Regions from separate parts of the Bacillus sp. DTU_2020_1000418_1_SI_GHA_SEK_038 genome, predicted to be linked through region 1. Evidence: riboswitches for the same ligand, from Rfam matches in the RefSeq annotation. Region 1 holds a riboswitch; the other holds the start of a gene.
The links. Region 1 has a riboswitch for cobalamin ahead of RRV45_RS02415 (ABC transporter substrate-binding protein). Riboswitches for the same ligand answer to the same signal wherever they lie in the genome.
Positions count from the first base shown of each region.

Region 2: it holds a riboswitch for cobalamin, as region 1 does, so the genes downstream of both, RRV45_RS12950 (ribonucleoside-diphosphate reductase subunit alpha) here and RRV45_RS02415 (ABC transporter substrate-binding protein) in region 1, are expected to answer to the same signal.

Region 1 covers NZ_CP135435.1:458,061-466,403, forward strand. The annotation lists gene mgtE (magnesium transporter) at 1-229, opposite strand, end outside; gene RRV45_RS02410 (hypothetical protein) at 491-1,267, shown strand; cobalamin riboswitch at 1,545-1,736, shown strand; gene RRV45_RS02415 (ABC transporter substrate-binding protein) at 1,875-2,849, shown strand; gene RRV45_RS02420 (FecCD family ABC transporter permease) at 2,815-3,873, shown strand; gene RRV45_RS02425 (adenosylcobinamide amidohydrolase) at 3,877-5,346, shown strand; gene cbiB (adenosylcobinamide-phosphate synthase CbiB) at 5,343-6,308, shown strand; gene cobD (threonine-phosphate decarboxylase CobD) at 6,283-7,359, shown strand; gene RRV45_RS02440 (bifunctional adenosylcobinamide kinase/adenosylcobinamide-phosphate guanylyltransferase) at 7,341-7,913, shown strand; gene RRV45_RS02445 (cobyric acid synthase) at 7,916-8,343, shown strand, end outside.
Region 2 covers NZ_CP135435.1:2,629,908-2,638,250, forward strand. The annotation lists gene RRV45_RS12935 (amino acid permease) at 1-289, opposite strand, end outside; gene RRV45_RS12940 (hypothetical protein) at 419-562, shown strand; gene RRV45_RS12945 (spore coat protein) at 636-1,133, opposite strand; cobalamin riboswitch at 1,424-1,610, shown strand; gene RRV45_RS12950 (ribonucleoside-diphosphate reductase subunit alpha) at 1,758-4,046, shown strand; gene RRV45_RS12955 (ribonucleotide-diphosphate reductase subunit beta) at 4,163-5,209, shown strand; gene RRV45_RS12960 (flavodoxin domain-containing protein) at 5,206-5,655, shown strand; gene RRV45_RS12965 (VOC family protein) at 5,716-6,144, shown strand; gene ilvD (dihydroxy-acid dehydratase) at 6,246-7,925, opposite strand; gene RRV45_RS12975 (hypothetical protein) at 8,176-8,343, opposite strand, start outside.

The DNA.
Region 1 (8,343 bases):
CCGCTAGCTGATCTTCTTTACTTAGCTCTTGTATTAAGTCAGCAAGCCGGTCAACATTCATATAAAGCAAAAAACGAGTCTTATGCTTTTCTGGGAGGTCTTCGTAAATTTGGGCAATATCATAAGGCTGCAATTCATCAAGAATGGTTTCAAACTCTTTTTTCTTATTTTCCTTTAATGTTTTAATAATGTGAAGAGTGATCTGATTTTCTGTCATATTCTGAATCATTCGTCTCACACTCCTTTCGCGGGAATGAGGTTTTATCTATATGGCACATGGCATAATGAATAACATATCATGAATATTATAAAAAAAGTTGCTATTGAAAGAAATGCAGTTATGATAAATATAATTGAAACTTTTATGTGGAAAATAAAACTAGTGATACTTTAAATTGATTTTTATTGATAAGATGATTTTGTTATTAAATGTCTTTATTTATTCTAAAAATGAAAGCATATATTTATTATAAGTACGGAGGTTTCACCATTGAAAAAAAGGAACCATAATATTCGAGACATCATCTATATTCATTTGAATGAACGTGAGCAATATGTTGTGACGTACGGAATTGAATTTGCTGAGTTCGCACAAGCTTTGTTCGAATCAATCAACAATCTCCTATTATTAAAGCACCGCTATGATGATGCGGACTTTAATATGCACACCTTACATGAATATATATCAAAAGACAAGCTGAGAAAGCTGATGGATAAAGACGTATATGGGTATGGTGATTTCTGCTGGATTGATTTTGAAGAGGAAGAGGATTTAAATGAGCTTTCTGGTCAGGCTATCGCGGAGCTATTATACATTGGACATTTAAAGGAGCATCTAAAACCGCCATTTTATAATAATTTAAGTAACCGATTTGTATATTTAGCTCATGATGACGGCTGGTTTAATAAAACATATTATCGGGATTTCGATGATTTTTTCCATATGCTCGGGGATGTCATTCCTGAAAAGATGGCAAATACAAAGGTAGAGAAATCACTGCTAGGCTTGAAGAAAAAGAAAACCTATCCGCCGATATCAAATGATATACTTCGTACATTGAAACCCCTTATGAGAGAAGGGGTCGTACTGTCTATTAAGGATATTGATCAAAGTCGGACAAAAATTGAAATTCCCATTTGGCCCATAGGGGATTTAACCGATATGGATGAAATGTATGAGGAATACGAATATATTGCGAAAACCCCATGTTCTGCAAAACTTGTCTTTGATAAAAAGCTAAGGGAATGGAAAATGTATGGCCAATAACGGATGTATATCTGTTATTGGTTTTTTGCTGGAGGGAAAGTGTAAGATTCATGGATCTCACTTTGATTTAATCCCAAGAGAAACGGTCACCATAAAGGTTTATGAATTACGAAAAAACTTGAATTTATTAAGGGAAAATAAATAACCTTTCTCCTTTTTCAAAAATATAGTGTATAATCGAAAGTGCGGAAAAATTTCATACATATTTAAAGAATGGGTGTCTTTTTAAAAGATAAGAGAGCATAGGTTTTCTCGAGTTTGAGAACTGTCTAGCTCCAGCGCCTAGCCCCGACAAGGCGCTTGCGCTTTTCTTAATAAGACTTAAAAGGGAAGTTGGTGTAATTCCAACGCGGTCCCGCCACTGTAATTGGGAGCTTACTGCAATTAGCCACTGTACATGTATGTATGGGAAGGCGCAGAAAAGCAATGACCATGAGCCAGGAGACCTGCCTAATTCTTACGCACCACAAGCCTACGAGGATAGGAGGTGTTTGACAGGTACAAGTCTTATTTTCTGATATACCTATTCAAACATCTCCATATTAAATGTGGGGATGTTTTTTTTATTTTAAAGGAGTTAGGAATTTCAAAATTGGAGGAATTTAGAATGAAAAAGCTATATTCATTATTATTCGCACTGCTTCTTGCTGTTGGCGTTTTGGCCGGATGTGGGGGAAGTGCAGAAGAACCAAAGGAAAATAATGCAGAGAAGGAAACACAACCAGCACAAGAGGAAAAAGCTGATTTTCCAGTCACAATAAAGGATGCCCTCGATAATGAGGTTGTCATAGAATCAAAGCCTGAGAAAATTGTTTCTCTGATTCCAAGTAATACAGAAATTGCGTTTGGATTAGGTTTAGGTGAGGAAGTCGTTGGTGTGTCTGATTACGATAACTATCCAGCTGAAGCTTCTGAAAAAGAGAAAATTGGCGGCATGGAATTTAATGTTGAGAAGATTATTTCCTTAAGCCCGAACCTCGTATTGGCACACGCTTCTAGCGCTCAAAGTGCAGAAGCTGGTCTTCAGCAGCTAAGAGATGCAGGAATTAATGTCCTTATTGTTAATGATGCAGCGAATTTTGATGAAGTCTTTAATTCTATTAACATGATAGGAACTGCTACTGGGAAGAAGGTAGAAGCAGAGGCTCTTGTTGAAAGCATGAAAGCAAAGCTTGAAGAAATTAAAGAAAAAGCTAAAGCCATTAAGGACGAAGAGCGCAAGAAAGTGTTTGTTGAAGTTTCCCCAGCTCCAGAAATTTATGCTGTTGGAGCCAACACGTTTATGGACGAAATGCTTCAAATGATTCATGCAGATAACGTAGTAACCGAAGAAAATTGGCCAAAAATGGATCCAGAGGCGGTAATTGAAAGAAATCCGGATGTAATCATTACAACTCACGGATATTATACAGAAGACCCTGTTGGCAATGTACTAGCCCGTGATGGCTGGCAGGATATTAATGCCGTTAAAAATAATCAGGTGGTAGACGTAGATTCTGATACAGTTACGCGTTCAGGCCCAAGGCTTGTTGAAGGAGTAGAGCTACTTGCAAAAGCAATTTACCCGGAAACATTTAAATAATAAGGTTTTTGCTTATATTCTAGCATCGGCATTTTTAGTAACTGCTATGCTGTTAGGCATTTCCATTGGAACGGTTTCGGTTCCAGCTATAGATATTATTAAAATTATTGGTGCAGAAATTTTCCGCATGACACCAAATGAACAAATTGATTCCATGTTTTCAAATATTGTCATGAATATCCGTCTTCCTAGAGTTATTCTGGCAGGCTTGGTTGGCGCATCTCTCGCAATTGCGGGAGCCGCCTTCCAAGGTTTATTAAGAAATCCTCTCGCAGACCCGTATACGCTAGGTGTTTCTTCAGGTGCCTCAGTGGGAGCTGTTATTACACTATTCTTCGGACTTTCCATTCCGTTTGTGGGCCTTTTTACGCTTCCATTGTTAAGCATCCTTTTTTCATTTGCTACCATTTTTCTCGTCCTGCTGTTTGCCCGTCATGTGGAACGGTCGATGAAGGTAGAGACGATTATTTTAACAGGTATTATTTTCAGTTCCTTTTTAGGAGCATTTATTTCACTGATGATTGCTCTAACAGGTGAGGAATTAAGACAAATAATTGGCTGGCTGCTCGGCAGTGTATCGATGCGCGGATGGGCTTATATCAAAATTATCATTCCATTTTTCATCATTGGGTCAGTTATACTGATAATAAATAGCAATGAACTAAATGCCATGTCCTTTGGGGAAGAAAGAGCCCAGCATATAGGCGTGAATGTGCAGAGAAGAAAGCTGATGATTCTTATTGCAGGCTCAATGCTTACAGGAGCGGCTGTGGCGGTTTCGGGTACGATCGGTTTTGTAGGGCTCGTTATTCCTCATTTGACTAGGCTGCTGTGGGGACCGGATCATAAGCACTTATTGCCTTTATCCATATTAACAGGCGGCGGCTTCCTTATACTTGCCGATCTTGTAGCAAGAACCATTATCTCTCCAACCGAGCTTCCCATTGGGGTTATTACAGCGCTTATAGGGGCACCTGTATTTGCAATCATTTTGATGAAACGAAGAACGGAAAGAAGAGGATAAATTATGCTTAGCGTCCAACAGATAACAGGAGGATATACAGGAGAGTCTGTCATCAAGAATGTATCCTTTGAACTGGAAAAGGGAGAGCTATTCGGGATATTGGGTCCGAATGGAAGCGGGAAAACGACGTTGCTCAAAATGCTTAGCGGCATTTTGCCTTTTAGCAGCGGGGAGGTCTTATTAAAAGGAAAATCATTAAGTGATTACTCCACTAAAGAATTGGCGAAAATCATTGCTGTTCTGTCCCAGCATTCCAATCAAAGCTTTTCTTATACTGTAAGGGAAACGGTTTCATTAGGCAGGTATGCCCATCAAAAAGGATGGTTTCATTCATGGTCACAGGAGGATGAACGGATAGTAAAGCAGGCAATGGAGCAGACAGGCGTTGAGCTTTTTGAAAGCCATTATCTTCATGAGCTTTCAGGCGGAGAAAGACAAAGGGTTTTCTTAGCACAGGCACTGGCACAGGAGCCCGAAATTTTGCTGCTGGATGAACCGACGAATCATCTTGATCTTTCCTTTCAAAAAGACTTGCTCGATTTGTTAAAAAGCTGGACAAAAAATCGCGGTCTAACCGTCGTCTCTATTTTTCATGATTTGAATCTTGCGGGTTTATATTGTGACCGGCTTTTGCTGTTAGAGAAGGGTGAAATTAATATAAACGACACACCAAATGAAGTGTTGCGGGAAGACCGAATACGAGGTGTCTACAAGACGAAGATTGAAAAGCATCCCCATCCAAAGGTGCCTGCCCCACAAATGGTGCTGCTCCCTGAAGACTTAGCAAGGGATCAGGAACGTTTATGCTTAGATGAAAGTTTTCTAGAGCTTTCTGATGAGCATGTTGTTTTCCGGTCGCCTATCCCTCTTCGAACGATGTCATCGGGAGTTGTTGGCTCCGGAACAGGCTGGCATCAACTATTTGTAAATCGCCATGTGGATAAAAATTATGACTGCATTGATCATCGGAAAGAGATGGTTGAGTATCTAAAGGCTCATGGGTTCGAGTCAGGAGAAACCGTGGGTATGATGACAGCCGTCATGCTTCAGGATGTGAGCTTTCAGCTTTATCGAGACGAAAGTTTTGCAGCGTTTGTTATTGTAACAGCTGGTGTTGGAAACGCCGTTGACGCGGCCAAAGCTAATGAACATGTTTTTCAATTACAGCCGGGTACGATTAATACATGGGTTTTTGTCAGTGGAGACATGACAGAGGAAGCCATTATACAGAGCATCATGACTGCTACGGAAGCAAAGGTAAAAGCGTTGCAAGACCTAGAAGTAAAGGACCCTGTTACAGGCACAATCGCGACAGGAACATCGACAGACAGTATATTAATTGCATCTACTCAAAGAGGCCAGAAGCTAGAATATGCCGGCACCATCACGCCGCTTGGAAAAATGATCGGTAAAGGCGTCTATGAATGTACAAGGGAAGCGATTCAAAAGAGCAGAAAAAGGGTGAAGAAATGATTTTGTATCACCTGATTGCCCTGACGATTGCCGTACTAATCGATTTAGTCGTAGGTGACCCGCCACACTTTCCGCATCCTGTTAAATGGATGGGTTCTTTCATTTATAAATTAGACAAAAGCTGGAATAAAGGAAGCTCGAGAAGATTAAAAGGAGCAGCTATGTTGTTAACGGTTTTGCTGACAGTAGCAGGCATTACTCTCCTTCTTGTCTATATTTTGTATGGTATCCATCCGATTGCCGGCATACTTGCAGAAGCGATTTTGATCTCAACAGCGATTGCACAAAAAAGTCTAAAAGAGGCTGCAATGACTGTTTATGAGCCCTTGATAAAGGGAGACATCGTAGAGGCTAGACATAAGCTTTCTTATATTGTTGGAAGGGATACTGACAAGCTGAACGAGCCTGAAATTGTAAGGGCAACGGTTGAAACCGTTGCTGAAAATACAAGCGATGGGATTACGGCTCCGCTTTTCTGGGCGCTCATTGGAGGAGCTCCATTTGCTCTTGTTTATCGGGCGATTAACACCTGTGATTCGATGGTTGGCTATCGCAACGAGAAGTACGAAGACTTTGGCTGGGCTTCTGCCCGCCTAGATGATGTCGTTAACTGGATTCCGAGCAGGCTGACTTCTGTCTGTATGTTAGCTGGGAACCGACCTGCTCATACTAAAATGAAAAAGGTGAGGGAGATTGTTTTCCGTGATGCCAAAAAGCACCCAAGCCCAAATTCTGGCTGGGGAGAGGCGGCAGTTGCTGGGCTATTAGGTATTCAGCTTGGCGGCATCAATTATTACAAAGGGAACGTTTCGAATCGGGCAACCATGGGTGACCCCCTTTATAGCTTAGAGAAAGTCCATATTCTTAAGACGAACAACATTGTTACTCGAACCGTACCAATCTTTTTAATCTTGCTATGGATAGGAGGGATGCTCATTGAATTGGCCCGTACATGGTTCTAATCCTCAGTATTTATTCGCATCATTAAATATGGCTATGCCACATCATATGATTGATTTTAGCGCAAATATAAATCCGCTTGGTCCTCCACCAATATTGAAAGAAAAGTGGGCGGAGCTTTTTTCAGTGATAGCTGATTATCCTGATCCTAAAGGACATAGGTTTAAGAAGAAACTTGCCGAAAAAGAAAAGCTGTCGGAAAGACAAATACTAATTGGCAACGGGGGAGCGGAGCTGATTTCCCTTATTGGCAGGATGCTTGCTGGAAAAAGAGTTCTGATTGTTCAGCCAGCTTTTTCAGAATATGAAGAAGCATGCCGGATTAATAGCTGTACGATTGATTATCATCAGCTGAGTCCCGAAAAATGGGAATTGAATGTAGAAGAGTTAGCGGAGAAATTGCCCAATACAGACGCTTTATTTATATGTAATCCATGTAATCCAACAGGTGTATACTATTCTAAATCTAACCTGATTGCACTTATGAATGAATGTCAGAAACAAGATTGTCTCTTCATTGTGGATGAAGCCTTTTATGATTTTCTTTCCGAATATGAGTCGATCGTTTCTTGCATAAATGAATATTCCAATTTGATTATCATTCGATCGATGACGAAAATGTTTGCGATACCGGGCTTGCGATTAGGATACTTAATGGCAAATCAAACGATTATTGATTATTTAGCAAGCTTGCAGCCGCATTGGAGTATGAATGCACTTGCCTTACAGGCAGGGGAATGGTGTCTTGATAGTGAATCCTATGTCTGGGAAACTAGAGAGCTAATCAACAAGGAAAGAAAAAGGCTATTTGATTTTTATCGACAGAAAGATTTAATGTTATCCCCATCGAGGGTTAATTTTTATTTGTTAAGAGATCCGGTCGTACATGATCAGTTTTCATTATTTCAATTTCTACTCTCAAAAGGGATCATCCCAAGGCACACGATGAATTTTCCGGGAATAGAAGGAGAGTGGCTGCGTTTTGCTATAAAGGGGCCAAAGGAGAATGACAAACTCATGGGGGCGATAGAGGAATGGCGGAATCGACCATAATCTTTATTAGCGGTGGCGTTCGGAGCGGAAAAAGCAGCTTTGCTGAACAGCTTGCAGCAGAAGAAGCGAAAAAAACGGGTGGACAGCTTCATTACATAGCTGCAGGACAGGCAAGTGATTCGGAGATGAAGGAGCGAATCCTTAGGCATCAAAAGGACCGGCTAGATAGCGGCTTAAACTGGAAAACATGGGAAAAGCCCAATGAGCTACAAGAGTTTTCAGGCTTCTTTACAGATACAGATATTATATTGCTAGACTGTCTAACAACTCTATTAAATAATGAATTCTTTAGTGTGGATGAGCAATGGATGAAACTTGAATTTCAACAAAAGGTCATGCAGGGGATTCTAGAGGGAATTAAACAGATTTCGCAAAATTGCCATCGGCTCATTATCGTTAGCAATGAAGTGTTGAATGAATCGCAAGGAAGCAATGAGCTGGTCTTCATCTATAGGAGAATGCTTGGTCAGCTTCATCAGCAAATCGTTGCCAAAGCTAAACAAGCTTATCTCGTAGAAGCAGGCATTCCCATCCTGATGAAAGGAAAAGAATGAGCATGAAAGGCATTATGATACAAGGAACCGCATCGGATGTAGGCAAAAGCTTAATTGTTACGGCTCTGTGCCGAGCTTTTGCCAATGAAGGCTATAAAATAGCTCCATTTAAATCACAGAACATGTGCAATTTTTCTTATATAACAGAGGATGGCAAGGAAATTGGCCGATCACAGGGGCTTCAGGCTGAAGCCGCCAAAACAGTAGCTACTGAATGGATGAACCCGATATTATTAAAACCTCAGCCCAATCAAAATTCGGAGGTAATTTTACTGGGAAAGACTTTAGAAACGGTTTCGGGAAAAAGCTACAAGGAATTGTTTTATGAAAAGGGTCTCCAAACGATTGAAACGGCCCTTGAGAAATTATCAAAGGAATTTGACCTGCTCGTGATGGAAGGAGCAGGGAGTCCAGTTGAAATCAATTTAAA
Region 2 (8,343 bases), 2.2 Mb from region 1:
CTGCCCAACGTCCATATGCTTTTTTCGCGTACGAACGAAATGCCCCTTTTTGCGGGTCTTTTGCGGACATTTTTCCTAAGGCGTCAAAAACGGTGTAAGTGCCGATCGCAGCTAGAATAAAGGCTATTAAAATAGCGGGACCTGTCATTCTAACACCAATTCCTGATCCAACAAAATACCCTGTTCCAATAATGCAGCCAACACCGATTAAAGACAGCTGCCACCAAGCTAATTTTTTTCCTTCTTCGCTTTTATCCCCTTTGTCACCAGCACGAGCAGGTATCTCCATGTAAATCCCTCCCTTAAACTCCAAATTATTATTTGTGCTTTGTCCTTAAATATGTATCTTGAAGCGGTCTAACCATAAAGAATAATTCATCACGAAACGTTTAAAAATAAGATCCAAGGAGGGATTAAAATGGATAATCATTGTTTTTATTGCAGGATTGAAACCGGGGAAAAAGAAATACATCACGTCACTTTTCAAGTATCGGATAAGGACAAAGATGAAATTCTTTGTCCTGATTGTTACCAGGAATGGCTGCATGGAATTAAAGGTTAATACATACAAAAAGGACTTTTCTCAAAGTTGGAAAAGTCCTTCTTACTGTTCAATTTACATAACATATTTATTTTCATTCATACTTCATATTCAACGCTTTTTGTGCATTATTAAGATCATTTTGCAAAAGCTGCCCGAAATCATATGAAGGATAGTAACCCTTCCGATACATATAAAGGTAAATACTTTCATGGCCATTAATCACTCTGATCATTTGGTTTACTAAAACTTTTCTTAACTCAGGGGTAGCTGTTTCTGTTATGGCAACTGCATAATTACGGACGGCCGTTTTTAGCAGCACCAAAAGGTCACCGGCATAAAAAGCAATATCGTCCCCTACTGGTTCATTTCTTCCTGGTGGAATCGGGGCTGAGGGGTAATATCGGATTAGTTCATTTAGGTTTTTTTCCATATCTTTTATGGATTTCCGATAAATAACTTTAAGTTCATTGTCACTTGCTTTTTTAAATGCCATTTTCAATTTCATTAATCCAATTGATTGAAAACCGACTAACTCATGAATTTCAAGGGTTTCATGCCAGGCTAACGTTTTTCGAATATCATAATTCATTTCTTATCCTCCATTATTAAATAGTGCACACACCCTATCCTATTCCAAATATGGTGAGTAGATATTTGTCCCTTCTTCTATTTCTGACTAGAAAATATTTATTAAGAAAATGCTAATATTAATTTTGTGCGCTTCTTGAATGGTGGCACCAAAATAAAGAATTTATCAAAAAGAAAAATATTAAATATTCCCTCTATTTTAAAAAGGTTGTCAAAATAACGCATTTGACTTATAATCGAAAAAGTTACATATATATAGTGTTTATTTTTGTTCAATAACACAATATACAGTGATAAACCAATAAATATGGTGTCCCTTTATGGACTTAATAGGGAATCTGGTGAAAATCCAGAACTGTTCCCGCAACTGTAAGTGCTATCGAAATAAGTAGAAACCACTGTCTTTTTTTAAGATGGGAAGGACTTAAAGTAGGCTAAAGCACAAGTCAGGAGACCTGCCATATTTATAACGTGTTATCTTCTTCGGGAGTTGGGAAGGTAAAACGAGGGTATTTTGATAGACTATTTTTTTTATATTCTATTATCATATCAGCGTTTTACTTACCCATCCTCGTCTTGAGAGATGGGTTTTTTGTATTTTTAAAAAAGTAAAGGGGACTTGATAATGAATACATCTATTGTAACGGAATTAGATTCAGTATTAGCGGAGTTAGACAGAGCTTCAAACACTTATAAGATAAACGTGGAACCACTAAAACATCAGTTGAAAGAACTGCAAAGAACCGAGTCATCTTTAAATCAGCATGCACTTCTTTATTCACTGAATAATATATCTATGGAACAGCCTAACTGGACCTTTCTAGCAGCTCATTTATATTTAAATGAATTGTATGTAAAGGCTGCAAAAAATAGAGACTATAACGAAAGTCTAAAATATGGTGACTTTTATCATCTTGTAAAAGAACTCACGACTATTGGGATCTATTCGGAAGATCTACTAGCTTACTATTCAAAAGAGGAAATCAAGGAAATTGAAAAGTATATAGATCCTGAGAAAGATTATTTATTTAACTATGTTGGCCTTTTTCTTCTTGCTGATCGTTACCTTGCCAAGGATTATGAGAAAAAAATATTTGAGCTGCCACAGGAACGATTCATGATCATCGCGATGACATTAATGAAAAATGAAGATAAGTCAAAACGATTATCATTTGTCAAAGAAGCTTATTGGGCATTAAGCAATCTATATATGACTGTTGCAACCCCAACACTTTCTAATGCCGGAAAAAGCTATGGACAGCTTTCTTCTTGTTTTATCGATACGGTAGATGATTCCTTAGACAGCATCTATTTAAATAATTGGGATATTGCCAGATTAAGCAAGGATGGCGGTGGAATAGGCATTTACTATGGGAAGGTTCGGGCTTTAGGGTCAGATATAAAGAGATTTAAGGGCAATTCTTCTGGTGTTATTCCCTGGATTAGACTTGTTAATGATACGGCTGTCAGTGTCGATCAGTTAGGGCAAAGACAAGGAGCCATAGCCATTTATTTAGATGTTTTTCACAAGGATATTATGAATGGGTTTTTAGATTTAAAGACAAATAATGGGGATGAGCGCCGGAAAGCCCATGACATATTTACAGGAGTAGCGATTCCAGACCTATTCATGAAGAAACTTGAAGAAGTTGATGAAACTGGTAAAAGCATTGGCGAGTGGCACACCTTTTGTCCGCATCAAGTTAAACAGGTTATGGGATGGAAGGATGAGAATGGAAACCCATTGGGACTTGAGGATTATTATGATGAGGTCGAGGAAAAACACTTTACGAGAAAATACGAAGAAGCAGTTAACCATCCCCTTCTTCCTAGAAAAACATACCGCGCAATGGATATTATGGCAAGAATGATGGTTTCACAATTGGAAGCTGGTACACCTTATATGTTTTATCGAGATGAGGTTAACCGCCAAAATCCAAATAAACATGTAAAAGGAAATGGAAGAACTTCTATTTATTGCAGCAATTTATGCACAGAAATTATGCAGAACATGTCAGCGACTGTTATTCAGAATGAATATCAAGATGAGGATGGAAATATTATTATTGTTCGGAAGCCTGGAGATTTTGTTGTATGTAATTTATCTTCTATTCATTTGCCAAATGCGGTGAAGGCAGATGTATTGGAACGCCTAATTCGAATCCAAATGAGAATGCTTGATAATACAATCGACATTAATCAAATCTCCGTTGGACAAGCAAAATGGACGAACCAGAAATATAGAGCAGTTGGATTAGGAACATTTGGCTGGCATCATCTCTTGGCTATTAAGGGAATTCATTGGGAATCTATCGAAGCGGTTGAGTACGCAGATAATTTATATGAGGATATCGCTTATCTTGCAATAAATGCCTCAATGGAGCTTGCAAAAGAAAAAGGTGCATACAAATTATTCAAAGACTCTGAGTGGCAATCAGGAGAATATTTTAAACGAAAAGATTATTCATCTGAACGATGGAAGTATTTACAAAAAGATATCCAAATTAACGGAGTCAGAAATGGCTGGATGATGGCTGTTGCTCCAAACTCTTCAACGGCAAAAATTGGAGGATCAACCGATGGCATCGATCCACTATATGCGATCGAATATGCAGAAGAAAAGAAAAACTTCAAATTCAAAGTTACTGCACCTGATTTAGATCATAACACATACAACTATTATCGCCGTGTAAGGCATGAGTTAGACCAATTATGGAGCATCAAGCAGAATGCAGCACGACAACGGCATATTGATCAGTCAATTAGCTTCAATCTTTATGTTCGCCATGATATAAAAGCAAGAGATTTATTGCAGCTTCATTTAGAAGCCTGGAAGCACGGTTTAAAAACGACCTATTATGTACGCAGTACTTCACAAACTGAAATTGAAGATTGCGAAGCTTGCCATAGTTAATATATCAGCCTATTTTCCGATTATATCGGTGACTTTTTTGATATTTCAGCGACTTTCCGGGTATATCAGCGACTACCCGGAATAAGTTGAAAACCATTTTTAAAAGGAGCGATTCTATGTCACACCAACAATTATTAACAAAAATCAAATTGCTAAATCCTGAGTTCCCTAATAAATCTACTAATCTGATAAACGGTCAAGCATCAGGGATCCTAAATTGGAATGACATTAGATATCCACAAATGTATCGAATGTATCAGACCTTATTATCTAACTTTTGGAAGGCCCAAGAAATCAATATGCAGGATGATATTAAACAGTGGGACTCCTTGAGCACCATTGAACAAGATGTTTTTTTACGAATTAACACGCAACTGGCCTCACTTGATAGTTTACAAACGCCTATGATGACACAAGTGATGGATTATGTAACAGACCCAAGCTTTAAAGCTATATTTGCAGTTATTTCGCAGCAGGAGGCGGTTCATAATGAATCTTATTCTTATATATTAAGTTCTCTTATTCCTATTCAGGAGCAAATAGCCCGTTTTGACCAAGCGAAGGATGATCCAATTGTACGAAAGCGTAATCAATTAATTCTAGAATCGTATGAAAAGTTCAGAAATAGCCCAAACCTGCAAAATTTATTCGAGCTTGGAATTAACTCGATTAATTTAGAAGGAATTTATTTCTATGCAGGCTTTGCCTTTTTCTATAACTTGGCCCGTCAGCAAAAAATGCTTAAAACGAGTTCCATGATTAGTTATATTCAACGTGATGAAATGCAGCATGCATACTTCATTGCGCAATTTATCCGTATTCTTCTTACTGAAAATCCTGAATTAAACTCAGAGCAAAATATTCAATATGTCTATAATACTATCCAAAAAGCAGTCAAGCTTGAAAAAGAATGGGCTCATTATATATTGAAGGATATTCAAGGAATCAATTTAGAGGAATTTGAGGGCTATGTTGAATACCTCGCGAATAAACGGCTTCGGCAATTAGGCCTTGAAAACCTATATGAGGGACGGGAAAATCCGATGCCTTGGATCCATGTTTTTAGCGATGAAATGATGAATGAAACGAAGTCTGATTTCTTTGAACAAAAGTCTCGTACGTATACAAAGGTTTCTCAAGACAACGGTTTTGATGAGCTATGAGAATCGGCTTAATTTATACCTCGATTAGCGGAAATACAAAGGAATTGGCCTTAATATTATATGATCAGTTCAAGAAAAGAAATTTAGATGTTTATTTATATACCATTGAACAATTTACCTGTAATCGGTTAGATGAATTTGATGCGGTTGTTGTTGGTACTTACACCTGGGGTAATGGGGAAATTCCGGAAGAAATGATGTATCTTTATCGGGAGTTTGAGAAAATCAATAGAAGTAATATGGTCACTGGCATATTCGGGACTGGGGACAGTTTTTATCTTCACTACTGTGGAGCGGTCGATATGTTTAGAGACCTATTGAAAGTAAGAACAGATTTATCGGTTACTTTAAAAGTTGAATTATTGCCCCAAAATCAAGACTTAACAAGATGCGAAAAATTCGTTGATTTAATTTTAGCACGCCTTGAAAATTTGATATCGCATTGATAGATGATAAAATGTAATAGCAATAGTTGGCAAAAATAAAAATATCAAGGAGTGTTGCAAATGGCTGTTAATGTATATCTTAACTTTAATGGAAATTGCCGAGAAGCGGTTGAATATTATGCTGACGTTTTTGAAACAGAAAAACCTAAAATTATGACGTTTGGAGAAAATCCTCCAAACCCAGATTATCCTCTGCCAGAGGAAGCAAAAAATCTTGTCATGCATACGAGACTGAATATAAGCGGAAGTAATGTTATGTTTTCTGACGTTTTTCCAGGCATGCCTTTTATTGAAGGAAATAATATTAGCCTTGCAGTCGTCAGTACAAATCTTGATGAAATGAAATCTCAGTTTAACAAATTAAAAGAGGGCGGACAAGTAGGTGTGGAGCTTCAGGAAACCTTCTGGACCAAACTGTATGGCCAAGTTACAGATAAATTCGGCATTGTCTGGCAATATAATTATGATAATGGCGAAAGTGTTATGTAGGTGTTAATTACAGACTTTTCCACCTTATAAGATGTGCTTGCTATTACATATAAAGACCTATGAAAAGTCCAATGTGACTATTCATAGGTCTTTGCTAATTATTAATACTTCATTACTCCGCCAGTATTTGCTGATGTCACAAGCTTCGAATATCTTGCTAAGTAGCCTTTTTTCACTTTCGGTTCAAAGCCCTTCCAGTTTGCTTTTCTTCTTTCCATTTCCTCATCAGAAATTTCCAGCTGGATAGTCCGTTTCTTTAAATCAAGCTCAATGATATCGCCATCTTCTACAAATGCGATTGGGCCTCCCTCAGCAGCTTCAGGAGAAATATGGCCGATTGAGATTCCTCTTGATGCACCTGAGAAACGTCCGTCTGTAATTAATCCAACTTTTGCTCCAAGCCCTCTTCCTACGATTTGTGAAGTAGGTGCAAGCATTTCTGGCATACCAGGACCACCTTTTGGCCCTTCATAGCGAATAACCACGACATGCCCTTCTTGTACTTTACCCGTAATGATGCCAGAAAGTGCGTCTTCTTGAGAATCAAAGCAAATCGCTGGTCCTCTATGGTAGCCGCCAACCGATTCATCAACTGCACCTACTTTAATAATCGAGCCGTCCGGAGCTAGGTTTCCGAATAATACAGCTAGTCCTCCCTGCTCGGAATGTGGATTATCTAATGGCCGGATAACATTCTTGTCCAAAATATCACTGCCCGCAACATTTTCGCGAATTGTTTTTCCTGATACCGTTAAACAATCACCATTAAAGGCACCTGGCTTCTTAAGAAGCTCATTGATAATTGCGCTAACCCCTCCTGCATTATGCACATCTTCAATATGATAATCTGAAGCTGGAGCGATTTTCGCTAAATGCGGTACACGGGTTGCAATTTCATTAATACGCTCTAATGAATACTCAATTTCTGCTTCATGTGCCAAGGCTAGAGTATGAAGAACTGTGTTTGTAGAGCCGCCCATCGCCATATCTAAAGCAAATGCGTTGTCGATTGCATCGATTGTTACGATATCACGAGGTTTAATATCTCTCTCAATGAGTTCCATTAATTGCTTAGCAGATTGTTTAACAAACTCTTTACGTTCCTCTGCGACAGCTAGAATCGTACCATTACCAGGAAGTGCAAGGCCAAGCCCTTCCGCTAAACAGTTCATGGAGTTTGCAGTAAACATCCCTGAGCATGACCCGCAAGTAGGACAGGCGAGTTGCTCAATTTCTAGTAATCTTGCTTCATCAATTTTACCTGATTGGAAAGCTCCTACCCCTTCAAATACAGATGTTAAGTCGAGCGGATTACCTGCACTGTCTGTTCCTGCCTTCATCGGTCCGCCGCTGACGAAGATTGTTGGGATATTGAGGCGAAGTGCCGCCATCATCATTCCAGGAGTAATTTTGTCACAGTTAGGAATACATACCATTCCATCGAACCAATGTGCTGCAACAACTGTTTCAACAGAATCTGCAATGATTTCACGGCTTGGCAAAGAATATCTCATTCCAATATGCCCCATCGCAATCCCATCATCGACACCGATCGTGTTCATTTCAAACGGAACTCCACCTGCTTCACGGATAGCATCTTTCACAATTTTACCGAATTCTTGTAAGTGAATATGTCCTGGAACTATATCAATATATGAATTGACTACCGCAATAAACGGCTTTCCAAAGTCCTCTTCTTTAACACCTGCTGCACGAAGTAAGCTTCTGTGAGGCGCACGATCAAATCCTTGTTTTATCATATTACTGCGTAGATCTGCCACGTTTAATCCCTCCACATTTCTTTTTCAAATTTTATACATATTTTAATTGATAAATATTATTTAATTATCCTAAATAATATTATAATTTAACACTATATCTTGCATAATGTAAAGGAAAAACTTTAAAAATTCAGTATTTTTATAGTATAGAATGTCCACTGCTTCCTATTTCAAAATAATTAATTCACGGATTTATTTATAAGCAAAAAAAAATGCCCCTATTGGACACTGTTTTCTGGGATTTGATTATCTATTGAAGCTTCTCAACTGCTGATTCCCTATTTTCATACCATAGCTTAAGATGTGTGAGGATTGCGAAAACTAGAAATGCATTCATTGCCCATACAGAAATAAAAGGCGCCATACCGCCAAAATCAATTGAATAATACCCTTTTAACACCATAACAATATAAGATTC